DNA from 4 places in the Pseudoalteromonas 'SMAR' genome. Region 1 is predicted to be linked to each of the others. Evidence: predicted binding sites of a transcription regulator. Region 1 holds the regulator's gene; each other region holds the start of a gene.

Region 1 (3,543 bases):
GCAACATTGGTATTTTTGAGCAAAACGTGGTGATTATCCATGGTGACAGGAAAATCCAAGCCGACCGCCTAGAGGTCCATCGTCGCGCAGAGCTTGGCACCAACAAACAATTATTGGTTGCCACCGGAAGCCCAGCTATTTTTAGCGAAAAACAAGCGGATGGTAGTTTGTTAGAGGCTAAAGCCAATGAAATTCGTTACGACGTAGCAGCTCTGACGCTGGTTATTTCCGGTGACGCCGAAATTAGCCAAGCTGGACAAAAAATTAATGCCCAAGTCATCACCTATGATATTGAACAACAACTGATCAGCGCTGAACGTTCGGGGCAACAGGATTCCAGGGTCAGAACCGTATTAGTGCCGGTTGATGAGGACGATGAAAACAAAAAAGAAAAAGAACCACAACCATCGCAAGGTAACAATCCATGAGCGTATTAACAGCAACTGGGCTTGCGAAAAGCTACAAAGGCCGACAGGTGGTCAAAAATGTTGAGTTAAGCGTTGAAGCTGGCAGCATTGTCGGTTTATTAGGGCCTAATGGCGCTGGCAAAACCACCACGTTTTATATGATCGTAGGCTTAGTGCCTAGCGACAAAGGTGAAATTAGCATAAATGATGAAGACATCACGTTATTGCCAATGCACAGCCGCGCCCGAATGGGGATAGGCTATTTACCCCAAGAGTCCTCGATTTTTCGTAAGCTTTCCGTATACCAAAACTTAATGGCCATTTTAGAGACCCGTAAGGACTTAACCAAAGCCCAACGTGAAACCGAACTCAATGAACTATTAGATGAGTTTAATATCCAGCATATTCGCGACTCACAGGGAATGGCACTGTCTGGTGGCGAACGACGTCGAGTAGAGATCGCCCGAGCTCTGGCGGCCAACCCGAAATTTATTCTCCTTGATGAACCTTTTGCTGGTGTTGATCCCATTTCGGTGTTAGATATAAAGACCATAATTGAGCACTTAAAAAATCGTGGCATTGGCGTGCTAATTACCGATCATAATGTCAGGGAAACCCTTGATGTATGTGAAAAAGCTTATATTGTTTCACATGGGGAATTAATCGCATCAGGTACGCCAGAACACGTTTTAGCCGATCAAACCGTAAGAGATGTCTACCTAGGCGAACAATTCAAGCTATAGTTAAGACGTAGTAATAATAACTGTTATAAGGGATTGTTAAAGATACATGAGGCAATCATTACAGCTGCGCATGGGGCAGCAACTTACAATGACTCCACAACTGCAACAGGCGATACGCTTGCTGCAGCTCAGTACCTTGGATTTGCAACAGGAAATCCAAGAAGCACTGGATAGCAACCCGTTGCTAGAAGTGGAAGAAGGTGAAAACGCTGATACCGAAAGCTTGGAGCAAAACAACCAAGAAAAATCCGCTGCAGACGAAGGTCAAGCATCTCAGGAAGAAGCGCCTGTCAGTGATTATGAGCTCGATTCTGATACCGCCATGAGCAAAGACACGGTTAGCGATGACTTAGCCATGGACGTCACTTGGGATGAGTATATGAGTGCAGCCCCTGTTGCCAGCTCAGCTCCTCTTCCAGATGATGATAATGTTTATCAAGGAGAAACATCTGAGTCGCTGCATGACTATTTGATGTGGCAATTAGAGCTCACTCCTTTTAGTCCCACGGATAGAGCCATTGCTATTGCCATCATTGAGGCGGTCGATGTCTCTGGATTACTCACCCTAAGCTGTGAAGACATTCTCGACAGCATTAATGACGCAGAAGCAGAGGAACCGATAGAGTTAGACGAGGTGGAAGCCGTACTCAAGCGTGTGCAGCTGTTTGACCCTGTTGGTGTTGCTGCACGGAGCTTGCAAGAGTGTTTGTGTATACAGCTTAATCAGTTTGCATCAGAGACACCTTGGCTGGCAGAAACCAAAATGATCCTCACTGAGCACATCGATCTACTGGCGAGCCGAGATTACCGTACCTTAGCGAAAAAGACGCGGTTAAAAGAGGCCGAATTGAAAGAGGTGATGACGCTGATCCACAGCCTCAATCCCAAGCCGGCCGCCAGCATTATTCGTGAAGAGCCTGAGTATGTCATCCCTGATGTCTCGGTGAAAAAAGTAAAAGGTCGCTGGGTAGTCGAACTCAATCCTGATGCCATGCCAAAAATCCGCGTCAATGATCATTATGCGGCCATGTCTAGAACCGCTCGCTCTAGTGCTGATAGCCAATTTATTCGCTCCCACTTACAAGAAGCTAAGTGGTTTATTAAAAGTCTAGAAAGCCGTAATGATACTTTATTAAAAGTAACCAATTGCATTGTCCAGCAACAACAGGCATTCTTTGAACATGGCCCTGAAGCAATGCGCCCAATGGTACTTAATGATGTCGCTGAGATGGTTGATATGCATGAGTCTACAATTTCTCGTGTCACCACCCAGAAGTATATGCATACGCCTCGTGGTATCTTTGAGTTAAAGTATTTCTTCTCTAGCCATGTCAGTACCGAAAACGGCGGTGAGTGCTCATCTACCGCGATTAGAGCGCTCATCAAAAAGCTAATAGCTGCAGAAAACACCGCTAAGCCATTAAGTGATAGCAAAATTGCAGATATTTTAGCTGAGCAAGGAATTAAGGTAGCGAGACGTACGATTGCAAAATATCGTGAATCCCTAGCCATTCCACCGTCAAATCAACGTAAAAGCTTGATTTAAGACGTAAAAAACCAAGAAGGAAAATGCTTATGCAACTAAATCTAACTGGTCGCCATGTAGAAATCACAGACTCATTACGAGACTATGTCACCAACAAGTTTGCGAAGCTAGAGAGGCATTTTGATCATATAAATAACGTTCACGTGATCCTTGATGTTGAAAAGCTGGTACAAAAAGCAGAGGCAACATTACACGTCAATGGCGGTGAGCTGTTTGCATCGACCGAGCATCAAGATATGTATGCGGCAATTGATAAGCTCATTGATAAGCTAGACCGTCAAGTTATCAAACACAAAGAGAAGCTCACTCGACACTAAAATGAAATTATGCACATTAGTGAACAAGGACTGTAGCAAAGCTGCGGTCCTTTTTAATAGCAAAAAAAGAATTCTAGAATACATCAGTGAACTGGCTCACCAGCAACTTCCTGATGTTAGCAAACACGTCATTCTCGATGCGTTAATGACACGGGAAAAGCTCGGCAGTACTGGGATAGGAAAAGGCATTGCCATACCCCATGGTCGGTTGCAAGGTATTGAGCAAATTCTGGCGATGGTGCTGGTGAGTGAGCAGCCGATCGCCTTTGAAGCAATCGACAAGCAACCCGTGGACATTTTTGTCGCTTTTATTGTCCCTGAGGGCAATAATGAAGAACACTTAAAAACTTTAGCTGCTATCGCTGAAAAACTGCAAGACAAATCGTTTTGTAAACAGCTACGGCACGCCAAGACCGATCAAGAGCTTTACGCAGTTATCCAAGGAGACGATAATGGGTGATGAAGACAAGGGGTTAGAGTTAATCATTATTAGTGGCCGTTCTGGTTCTGGTAAATCAGTGGCTTTACGC
Region 2 (3,543 bases), on a different contig from region 1:
GGGCCTCCAAGGCAGTTAAAATGGAACAGCTGACCGCCGGTTCTTCGCCACCACAACATTGCTGTGCCAGAGTTGAAAGTGATTGTTCAAACTTTGTCAGCTCAGCAATCCGCGCTCTCACTTGATCACGCTTGGCAATTGTCAACGCTTTCACTTCCTCACAGCTGTGCTGTTGTTTTTGAAATTGAATTTTAAGTAAATCTTGTATTTCTTTGAGGCTAAAGCCAACCTCTTTAGCGCGTAGAATAAAGCGCATCTGCTTTTCACTTTGTTCGTCATACAAGCGATAACCGGAAGCGCTTCGGCTTTGCGGCTGTAATAACTGATTGGCCTCATAATACCGCAAAGTATCGGTAGACACGCCTAAGCGTTTTGCCAACTCACCTATTTTAATCACTTTACACCTCCGGTTTGGTAAGAATATCCTAGTCAACGATGATAGTATAAACCTTAGAGTTAACTCTAAAGTCAAGTAAAGGACAGGTATAATGCAAATTGTGGTACTCGATGCCAAAACCCTAGCAGGCACAGATCTTAGCGCACTTTCTCAGCTTGGAGAGATCACTGTGTATCAAACGACTAACAGCGAGCAACTGCTGGAGCGATGTCAGCACGCAGAAGTGATTGTTACCAATAAGGTTAAGCTAGATGCCACGTCATTAGCGCAACTTGCCAAGCTTAAGCTAATTTGTGTGGCCGCGACAGGCGTCAATAACGTCGATTTGGATGCCGCCAAAGCGCAACAAGTTGCCGTTACCAATGTTGCTGGGTATTCCACGCCATCGGTGGTTCAGCATACTTTTACTATGTTGGGTAACCTACTTACTAATATTCACCGCTACCAGCAAGACTGCCAAGCGGGACGCTGGCAGCAAAGCGATATCTTTTGTCGTTTAGATTACCCCATTGCCGAAATACATAACAAAAATTTTGTTATTGTTGGCTATGGTGCGCTGGGTCAAGCCGTTGCTCGCGTTGCCGACGCCTTTGGTGCCAATGTCATTATCGCAGAGCGCAAAGGGGCCACTGAAGTGCGTTCTGGACGCCAAGCGTTTACACAAGCATTAGCTAAAGCTGATATTGTTTCAGTGCACTGTCCATTGACCAGTGAAACCAACGACCTAATTGCAGCCGACACCTTAGCACTTATTCCAGAGTCCGCCGTGATCATAAATACGGCTCGCGGTGGCATCATTAATGAATACGACCTGGCTCAAGCATTACAACAAGGCCAAATCGCTGGTGCCGCCGTCGATGTGCTTTCGCAAGAGCCGGCACAGCCAGACAATCCATTGCTGCAGTATCAAGGTGACAATTTACTATTAACACCGCACACCGCCTGGGCAAGCCAAGAAGCCATTATCCGCTTGGTCAATGAAATTGCCGCTAATATTCGGGCGTTTAAGCAAGGCGAGCAGCGTAACCGAGTTGCCTAAAGTACATTAGCGAAACTCCTCAACTTGTTGATGAATTTCGCTAATAGTTAGTGGAAAAATAAATTCAACCAGCAAACAAAATAACTAAACCCATGTTTTTTAAAGGATTTAAATTTTTGGCAAACTCTTTGCTGTAAACTCAATAACGAAATCATTTCCCCACTCATGGGGTGGGTCATTTACAAAGGAAATAACAATGAAAAAAGTATTACTCATTGCTGCGCTAAGCTCCACACTTCTATCAGGTTGCATTGTGGCTGTGTCTGATGGCGAGGTTGATCATGGCTGGGCATCAGACTACAACTCATCAAGCTGGCAGCATCAACAAAAACAAAACCGTGAGAAAATTTCTGAACTTGAAGTGGGCGCTGACTTTAAAACGGTGAAAGAGCTGTTTAAGACACCAAACTTTACTGAGCTGGTAAGCAAAGACGGTGACAGTTACCAGGTTTTATACTATGCCACAAATAGCAAGCACTCTGATGGTAAAGTAACCAAAGACGAATGTACGCCGCTAGTATTTAAAAACCAAAAACTGATTGGCTACGGCGACAATGCCCTCGCTCAAATTAAATAACAGCGCTCACTTTGCTGCGGGGTGCCAGTTAACTTAGCATCCCGCTATTTTGCTCAAGGGCAGCAATAAACAATGGCAGTTGTTGCGCTTGTGCTTTTGCCAGCGCGCTGTCTGCCGTAGCAACTAGCTTTTCCAGCGTATGACCAGCATGCTCATTTACATGCACAACCCCAATACTGACACTCACATGGGCACAAATCGGCGAAGTTTGGTGCGGCACCGCTAACTCAGCTACCGCAGCTTGTAGCGCTTGCGCCAACCCTTTTAGCTTTGTGACGTCGACATGAGACAGCACCAGCGCAAACCGCGTGCCATCAAAGCGACCTATGGTTACATCCCACTGTTTTGCTTCATACTCTAAAGCTCTAGCCACTTTAAATAAGCACTCATCACCTTGCATATAACCATAGTGCTCATTGTATTTCTTAAAATAATCCACCTCCACCAGCATCACCGCAAAACTACTCTGCTGTGCTTGAGCCTGTTGCAAAACCAGATGCATCTGCTCATCAAGATAACGGCGATTCGGCAGTTCGGTGAGACCGTCAACGGCAGCGAGCTTTTCTAATAAGTCATTTTTCTTTTTTATAGCCAGATGGTTTTTAATTCGCGCTTTAATCACCAAGGGGTTAAATGGCTTCGTAATATAATCAACCGCGCCCAGTTGTAAGCCTCGAGCCTCATCTTTAAAGCTCACACTTGAGGAGATCACAATCACTGGAATACTGTAAGTTACCGGGTCTTTTTTGAGTATTTCAAGAACGGTAAAACCATCCCCCTCGGTAATAAGCACACCTAATATCACCAGATCAATACTGTGCTGCTGCAATATACTAAGATCAAGCTCTTGAGCAGTAGAAAAGCAAAGCTGATAGTCTTCACCTAGGGTGTTTTTTAACACCATAGTGTTGATTGGGTCATCGTCGATAATTAAGATATTTTCAACTGGCTGCATCTTCAACGGCTACCTTTTTTAGCTCGATGAAGCACATAACTTGAGATAATGCCTTTTCTAGTTCAGCAAGCTCTGTGCGACTCGTTATTATTGTTAGTGTTTTACTGCGTGATTCTAAGTCTTTGGCGGCTTTTGCGAGGCGTTTAAAGCCAAGCCCGGCTGCGGCTCCTTTAATACCATGAGCCAACTCGAATAGCGCTTCCCCCTGCTCCACAGCAGCGAGTTTATCTAGATACTCTCGGCAAAGCTTAGCAAACTTATCTAGCATTGTTTGTAAGAAGCGCTCATTTTGCATCATTTGTGACAAGGCAAATTCATAATCAAAAAAAGGCTCCAGGTTGATGACTTCTTCGCTTAATTCTGCTGCTAACGCTTTGCATGCCTGTTCCCCATTAATGGGTTTGACTAAGTAGTCATTCATGCCCACTTCCATGGCTTTATTTTTTTCTTCTTTGCTGACATTGGCCGTCAGGGCAATGATAGGGAGCTGCTGTGCTGTCCAGCGCTGGCGTAACGACTGTGTCGCTTGATAGCCATCAATGTCTGGCATGTGAATATCCATTAACACAATATCG
Region 3 (3,543 bases), on a different contig from region 1:
TCGTGGTTGCGACTACGGCGGTGACTATTCCCTACTTTATCTTAGATGGCCGAGCAACGGCATCGAGGTAACCCTAACCACGCGGAGTGAGCTTTAGTTCCCTGATGGGCAGACAAAAGCTCACCATTCCCTAAAGAAAAGCTTCAAAAAGTGATAGTAATCAGTATACTAGAAGCTAATAACAATTCCTTAAATGAATTGGCTGTTTGCGGTAAGAAACTTTTTATACCAGCTCGCTTAATTAAGAGGTCTATTTGAGGCAAGAAACTTTTCTCGATAACTAGGCAAAAATTTTGCTATTTAGTTGTTCTAAATAAGAAATTTTTAACGCCGTTAGCGTCAAATTTACTCCCTCAAATTGAGTAAGTATTAACGTGGATTGGTATAACCCAATAAGTGTAACAGTGGCTCCTGCAAATGGCGCAAGTATGAATATGGATTGTTATAAAGCTGCTAAGTGGATGTCCCCATAGTTTAATGGATAAAACTAGGCCCTCCTAAGGCTTCGATGTAGGTTCGATTCCTACTGGGGACGCCATTCCTTAAAGAGCAAAATCCTCCTTTTGCTCTACCTGAATTTCTACTAAATCATTTATTTGTACGTTGTTGAGTGGGCGGTTACTTATGTTCACAGCCACTGCATTTTGGGCGTTAATTTGTGTGACACGAACCTTATTAATGGTCTTGATTTGGCGCATGTACTGCTTGCCGCGTGCGTTGGTCACTGGGCTGCTGTGCGCAATGTTCAATATTTGGCCATTTTCCAATCCATGCATACGGCCAAGGTTAATAATCACTTGATCGCCGTCAACGTGCAGAATTTTACCATTCGTTGCTAAGCAAGCCACGGCGGCATTTAAGTCAATGGTAACTTGCTCGAGTGTTAACTGGATTTCGTCGGCATAATCTGTGCGCCAGAAGCGCTCACTATAAACGTCTATTAGTTTGGTCTTTTTAAATGGCCAAACGCCTTGTGTGGCGTACTGCTTTTGCCACACACGCTCGTGCGATAAGGCATCAAAAAGGGCAAAGTCGATTTTAAAGCTACGCAAAAACTTATCGCTCTGCCAAAATGCAAAGTCACTGTTAAGTTTATCCACACTGGAAATGTCGCTGATCTGAGAAAGCAAAACATATTGGCTATTGGTATTGGCCGTAACGGTTTCAATTAAACGTTCGTTATAATCAAAACGCTGGCTAAAAAAGCGTTCAACATTGATGGTTTGTGCGAAGTAAGGCACTGGCTCTAAGCTGGTGCTTTGGCCATTCATGGTTTGATAGAGCTTTTTACTTACCACCTTGTGTATGTCAAAGATTTGACCCAAGGTTGCTTGGTGCTTGTTCTTTAATTGACTTTGAGTAATGGCGATTTGTTTATTGTAGGCGCTCGTAGGGCATTGCTGATCCTGTGGCATAATATCAATGTGTAAGGTGACGTGCCAGCTATCACCTACCCGTGACTCCGACACCACATTGGCGCTTTGCACTTGGGCGTTGGAGCGTATTTTTAATTCATCCTGAGTCAGCACACCATCGGTGACAGTTTGTACACTGCTGACATTAGCGCCAGAAAATAACAGAGCCTGGGTAATGGCATCGTTGACAGCCTTACGTTTGGCTTTTTGCTGATCACCACTTTTGATGTCAGCAATGCCTGTTACTTCAAACCACTCCGCGCTAGCGCCATTGGCGTAAGATAAACTGATGAGTGATAAGCTTAGTACAATATGCTTGTTCATTTTGAGTAACCTAATTCATTAACTACCTAAATATCAGCAATACCTGTGCCAAATTTTGGCAGGATTCGTGCATATATCAGCTAAGTGAACTCTTATACCGATTCGCTTAAAAAGTGGCCTAGTCTAAGCGAACAAGGCGTAATGCGGACTGGTATTGTATTTATTGATTGTAGTGGAGATGGTTAGGATGAGGGTATTTAAATCACGTTACGTACTGCTTTTGGTCACCACATTCGCCTGGCTTAATGGCTGTGCCAGTATTGCAGACAAACACATTGAGTATGAAACCATAAAACCTGATAGTTATCCGGTACTCAAAGCCGTTGGTTATGCGCCGTTAAGTGCACAACCGGGAGCGACGGATGGTGAGAAACAGTTAATGGCAATCAAGGTTTCTAAGCTTGAAGCGTATCGTGAATTAGCGGAGCAACTGTATGGACAAAAGTTGACTGCAACAACCACGGTAAAAGGGGCCATAGCGCAAAATGATGGCTTAAAAAGTCAAGTTAATGGCCTTATCAGGGGCGCAAAAGTGCTCAAAAGCTACTCAGTCGGTGATACCTATGCCACGGAATTAGAGCTAGATATGAAAAGAGTGTACAACCTCTATATTGCGCAAACTAAGCCGAAGAAAATTAAAAAGATCCGTTACAGTATCAAATAACAGCTTAAACAATGAAAGCCTAATTTAGGCTTTCAAGTTCTTTACTAGCTTATTATCACTGCTTTTGACACTGCCGTCTTCACCATAAGTTACTGATGCAGGCACACCTATCAGAATTTCTTTCAGCTCTCTGGTGCTAACATTGGCATGGTGAGCCGCTTTGGCGTTAACTTCATTTTTGCGCTTACAATCATTCAGTAGCAATTTAACTTGGTCTACTAGGGGCGAAAGTTCTTCGTTTTTGAACAGTTCAACATCGACTTGAGCGAGTTCTTTGTCGAGTTGTTGCAGTTGTGTGATGTGTGAGAGTTTTTCCCGAGCGATATCTTTTAAGCTATCACCGTGGCGAGAGGCGAGCGCCTCAAGCTCGTCCACTAGAAGCTGGGTCAAAGCTTCTAGTGCACTAATTTGTTGCGTTAGTTTGTGGTGGCAAAGCCGAACCGTATCATCCATAGATCTCGAACTCGAATGCTGCTATGTTTTTTGCCAGTTTATCGGCGTCAACCTGGTACTTGCCTTCGGCAATAGCTTTTTTCAGCTCTTCGACTTTTTTATCGTCAAAACCGGAAGACTGCTGCGCCTTATCATTTACAGACTTTAACTGTTGTGCCTGTGGGGTTAGGCTCACTGAATCCGCAGCCGCTTTAGGTGCTGCAGGTGCCTTATTATTCGTGGCATTGGCTTCGTTACGTTGTAACTCCGCTTTTTGTTGCTTAACATTGTTAGCAACGGATGTAGATTGATTTTGACCGTTAACTTGATTAACCATGATTGTAGACCCAATACTATTATACTCTCAGCCACTATATCGGCTTGCGTAAGCATTACTTTAGCAAATTTTTTATAAATTCACCTCAACAGTTTCTACATCGATAACTCTAGCACGTAAGGTCTTGCCAGAGCGAGCATTTTTTACCCGAACTAAATCCCCTTTATTGCCGTCTTGCAGTGCTTCACCGGCTGTTTTTATTACCAAACCACCAGACTTAGCAAAAATAGTCACGCCATCGCCTTTGCATACCATACAAATATGACGCTGGGTGAAGGCCTGCCCCTCACGAATATTGCGTTTACTGCGGCTGCCAATAATGAGCTTAGCTTCTTCAATATATGAAACTCGGCGAAAACGTTTGGGTTGAT
Region 4 (3,543 bases), on a different contig from region 1:
ATATAACCGCTCAGTTCAAGGATTCTTGGTAAGCGCTGTAGAACGTATTGTCAACATGAACTGGGAGAAAATAATGCCGCCACCTTCGGGGGCTGGTCGTTATTCTTACCTAACCGCAGTAACAGAAATTGAAGATGAATTAGTCGAAATCCTTGACGTAGAAAAGATCTTAAACGAAATTTGTCCTATAGATACTGAAGTCAGCGCTGGAATTGTCTCTGATGGCGAAATGCAAAAAGATTTGGGCGAGCGTATTGTCTTTATTGCTGATGACTCGGCAGTAGCGCGAAACCAGGTCAAGCGTGCATTAGAACCTTTAGGAGTGCAAACCGAGTTGGCTAAAAACGGCAAAGAAGCGCTGATCAGGCTTAGAGAAATTGCCGATATGGACTGTCAAAATAATGTCACCGAGCGCGTAGGCTTGTTGATATCGGATGTTGAAATGCCGGAAATGGATGGCTATACCTTAACGGCTGAGATCAAGGCGGATCCAAAGTTAGCGCCACTTCATGTTATTTTACATACTTCCTTAAGTGGGGTATTCAATCAGGCAATGATTGAAAAAGTAGGCGCAGATGATTTTATTGCTAAGTTTAACCCCGATGAATTAGCCGCAGCGGTTAAGAAATGGGTTCATTGTGATTAAAGCTGGTGGTAGCACTTGGAAAATAAGCATTTAGAGCAAAAAGAGTACGATCAATTTCGAACCTTTCTGGAGCAGCAGTGTGGGATCGTACTGGGCAACAACAAATTGTACTTGGTTAAAAGTCGATTAGCTCCATTGATGGCGCGCTTCAATGTTGAATCTTTGTCATCGTTAGTTGCTAAAACACTAAGCCCCCATGAACGGCAACTTCGTGCCGCGGTGGTTGATGCCATGACTACCAACGAAACCTTATGGTTTAGAGATACTTACCCGTTTGAGTTACTTAAAAATCGGATCTTGCCGGAGTTTAAAGATCTAAGAAGACCAGTGAAAATTTGGTCAGCGGCAAGTTCGTCAGGACAAGAGCCGTATTCCATTGCCATGTCAGCGAATGAGTATGTCAGTAAGTCGCCAGGCGCCCTCAAAATGGGCGTGCAGATAGTGGGTACTGACATTTCTAATACCATGCTTGATATGTGTAAAAACGCTGAATATGACGCTTTGGCGTTAGCGCGTGGATTGTCTCCAGAGCGACGCAAAAAGTTTTTTACCGACAGCGGTAATGGTATGGCTAAAGTGGTAGAGCCAATACGAAAAATGGTGAGCTTTAGGCACCTTAACTTGTTGGACTCTTATGCTTTGATGGGCAAGTTTGATGTCATTTTTTGCCGCAATGTACTGATCTATTTTTCCCCAGAGGTCAAAGCAAAAATCATTGCGCAATTTGCACAGTCACTCAATCCTAATGGTTACTTGTTTTTAGGTGCCTCTGAGTCAATGGCCGGTTTAAGTGATGACTTTACTATGATCCGCTGTAACCCAGGTATTATTTACCAGAAAAAATAGTCACTCTACCATTAAGCTTCGCAACAGTGCCTCAAAACACTGTTGCAAGCCAGCTCTATAATACCAATCCGGATTAATACTTACTCAATTTGAGGGATCAAATTCAACGCTAACTGCGTTAAAAATTTCTCATTTAGAACAACTAAATAGCAAAATTTTCGCCTTGCCTATACGGATATAGGCACCTTGGCGGTAGCAGGACGCGAGAGCGGTGTTATCGTCAGAATTTTCTTGCCTCAAATAGACCACTTAATTGAGCGAATTGGTATAATTATCAACTTGCTCCTACATCGTCTTACTGATGCTATTGAATTGCTGTTGCCGAACCTTGACTTGCTTAGCTTTGCCGGTGCCACTTCTGACAATAACTTTTTCCTGTCATAGAAAAACGTTTGCTCCTCTTTTTTAATAACAAGCTGATGCTTAAAACCAACCTTAACCTCTACTATTTTTGTTTCGTTGACAGTGATTTTTGATGAGCATAAGTTTAATGAATTAGCCTCAAATAGATCATTACCTCGCCTTTTTAATGGTATTAACCATTGAAATTAAAGAGAAAAAATAAATTTATATTTTGGCCTAAAGATTGCTTTATCACTGTGAGTCAAATTTTTGGAGTTTAACTATGGCTATAAGTTTCGATAAAGCACTGGGTGTTCATCAGCATACCATGCTGATCCGCTCGCAACGTGCGGAAATGTTAGCGAGTAATATCGCAAATGCGGACACTCCAGGATATAAAGCAAAAGATATTGACTTCGCAGGTGCCTTAAAAGCGGCAAAAGCGGGGCAAAGAAGCGGCAATGATATGGTGAGAACTGATGCCAAGCATCTCAGTGGTGGCACTAAAATGACCAACGCAAATGAACTATATCGTTCGCCAAATCAAGCAGATACAGGTGATGGTAACTCAGTGGACATACAAGTGGAACGAAACTTGTATACACAGAATGCATTAGAGTACCAAGCCAGTTTGCAGTTTTTATCTGGTAATTTCAGTGGCCTTAAAAAGGCACTGGGTGGTCAAGGAGCATAATTATGAGTCTTTACAACGTTTTTGATATTTCTGGCTCGGGCATGAGTGCCCAAAATGTGCGCCTGAACACCACTGCGAGTAACATTTCGAATGCCAACTCGATAAGCTCCAGCCAAGAAGGAGTGTATCGCGCTAGACATCCGGTGTTTGCAGCTGAACTTTCTAAAGCTTCAACTTCCCAAAATAATGCCATGGGATCGTCTGTTGGAGTGAAGGTGCTAGGTGTGGTTGAAAGCGATAAACCGCTTCAGATTGAGTACAATCCAAACCACCCTAGTGCTGATGCAAATGGCTACATTTATAAACCGAATGTGAATGTGGTAGAGGAGATGGCAAATATGATTTCAGCCTCTCGTTCTTACCAAACCAATGTTCAGGTTGCAGATGCTGCAAAGCAAATGTTGAGCAAAACCCTGCAGCTTGGTCAGCGCTAGATTGGGAGTAACAGCTGATGAGTAATGACGTAAATTCCGCTACTTCGTCGTATATGGATTCTCTGCGGTGGAATAAAGAAAATCGCACCACAGAGGAGCAACAGAACCGAGATACCTTAACGCAGGAAGATTTCTTTTCATTGCTTACTCAGCAGCTGTCTTATCAAGATCCCAGTAAGCCTGCAGACAATGATCAGATGATTGCGCAGATGACCAACTTTACTATGGCTGAGGGGATCTCAAAGTTAAATTCGAAGTTCGATTCTCTGAGTGCCTCGATGACCTCTAATTCCGCTTTGCAGGCATCCACCTTAATTGGTAAAAAAGCACTGCTGGAGTCAGATACCTTAGAACTTGGTGGAGATGCCATTACATCGGGATCCGTGGTTGCAGAGAAACCAGTTGAGAATTTGTCCATTTCCATTGTTGACCAAAGTGGTTCGGTAGTGAGAAAGCTTGATTTAGGTGCTCAATCTGCCGGAGCAATTAAGTTTGAATGGGATGGCAAAAACCAAGATGGCGATGCCATGCCAGCAGGTGATTATACCATCAAGGCTGAGGGAAGTATCAATGGTCAGTTT

The links. Region 1 encodes sigma-54, which starts transcription at its own class of promoters, with help from an activator protein. Its sites were predicted from a motif close to GTTGGCACGNNNNTNGNNT; they were not measured.
Region 2: the regulator sigma-54 is predicted to act here: its motif matches at 1,552-1,570, upstream of ACNKW2_RS04175 (DUF3192 domain-containing protein).
Region 3: the regulator sigma-54 is predicted to act here: its motif matches at 1,774-1,792, upstream of ACNKW2_RS11970 (flagellar assembly protein T N-terminal domain-containing protein).
Region 4: the regulator sigma-54 is predicted to act here: its motif matches at 2,066-2,084, upstream of flgB (flagellar basal body rod protein FlgB).

The regions. Positions count from the first base shown of each region.
Region 1 is NZ_JBLWMW010000004.1:124,999-128,541, forward strand. Features, by position in the region: gene lptA (lipopolysaccharide transport periplasmic protein LptA) at 1-428, shown strand, start outside; gene lptB (LPS export ABC transporter ATP-binding protein) at 425-1,150, shown strand; gene ACNKW2_RS03340 (RNA polymerase factor sigma-54) at 1,197-2,696, shown strand; gene hpf (ribosome hibernation promoting factor) at 2,726-3,013, shown strand; gene ptsN (PTS IIA-like nitrogen regulatory protein PtsN) at 3,015-3,473, shown strand; gene rapZ (RNase adapter RapZ) at 3,466-3,543, shown strand, end outside.
Region 2 is NZ_JBLWMW010000005.1:139,268-142,810, forward strand. Features, by position in the region: gene zntR (Zn(2+)-responsive transcriptional regulator) at 1-397, opposite strand, end outside; gene ACNKW2_RS04170 (D-2-hydroxyacid dehydrogenase) at 489-1,436, shown strand; gene ACNKW2_RS04175 (DUF3192 domain-containing protein) at 1,633-2,013, shown strand; gene ACNKW2_RS04180 (diguanylate cyclase domain-containing protein) at 2,042-2,968, opposite strand; gene ACNKW2_RS04185 (PAS domain-containing sensor histidine kinase) at 2,955-3,543, opposite strand, start outside.
Region 3 is NZ_JBLWMW010000026.1:37,748-41,290, forward strand. Features, by position in the region: gene ACNKW2_RS11960 (FlgO family outer membrane protein) at 1-71, shown strand, start outside; tRNA gene ACNKW2_RS11965 (tRNA-Arg) at 464-538, shown strand; gene ACNKW2_RS11970 (flagellar assembly protein T N-terminal domain-containing protein) at 543-1,739, opposite strand; gene ACNKW2_RS11975 (LPP20 family lipoprotein) at 1,927-2,403, shown strand; gene ACNKW2_RS11980 (flagella synthesis protein FlgN) at 2,428-2,856, opposite strand; gene flgM (flagellar biosynthesis anti-sigma factor FlgM) at 2,849-3,172, opposite strand; gene flgA (flagellar basal body P-ring formation chaperone FlgA) at 3,245-3,543, opposite strand, start outside.
Region 4 is NZ_JBLWMW010000026.1:42,127-45,669, forward strand. Features, by position in the region: gene ACNKW2_RS11995 (chemotaxis protein CheV) at 1-646, shown strand, start outside; gene ACNKW2_RS12000 (CheR family methyltransferase) at 662-1,492, shown strand; gene flgB (flagellar basal body rod protein FlgB) at 2,118-2,528, shown strand; gene flgC (flagellar basal body rod protein FlgC) at 2,531-2,962, shown strand; gene ACNKW2_RS12015 (flagellar hook assembly protein FlgD) at 2,980-3,543, shown strand, end outside.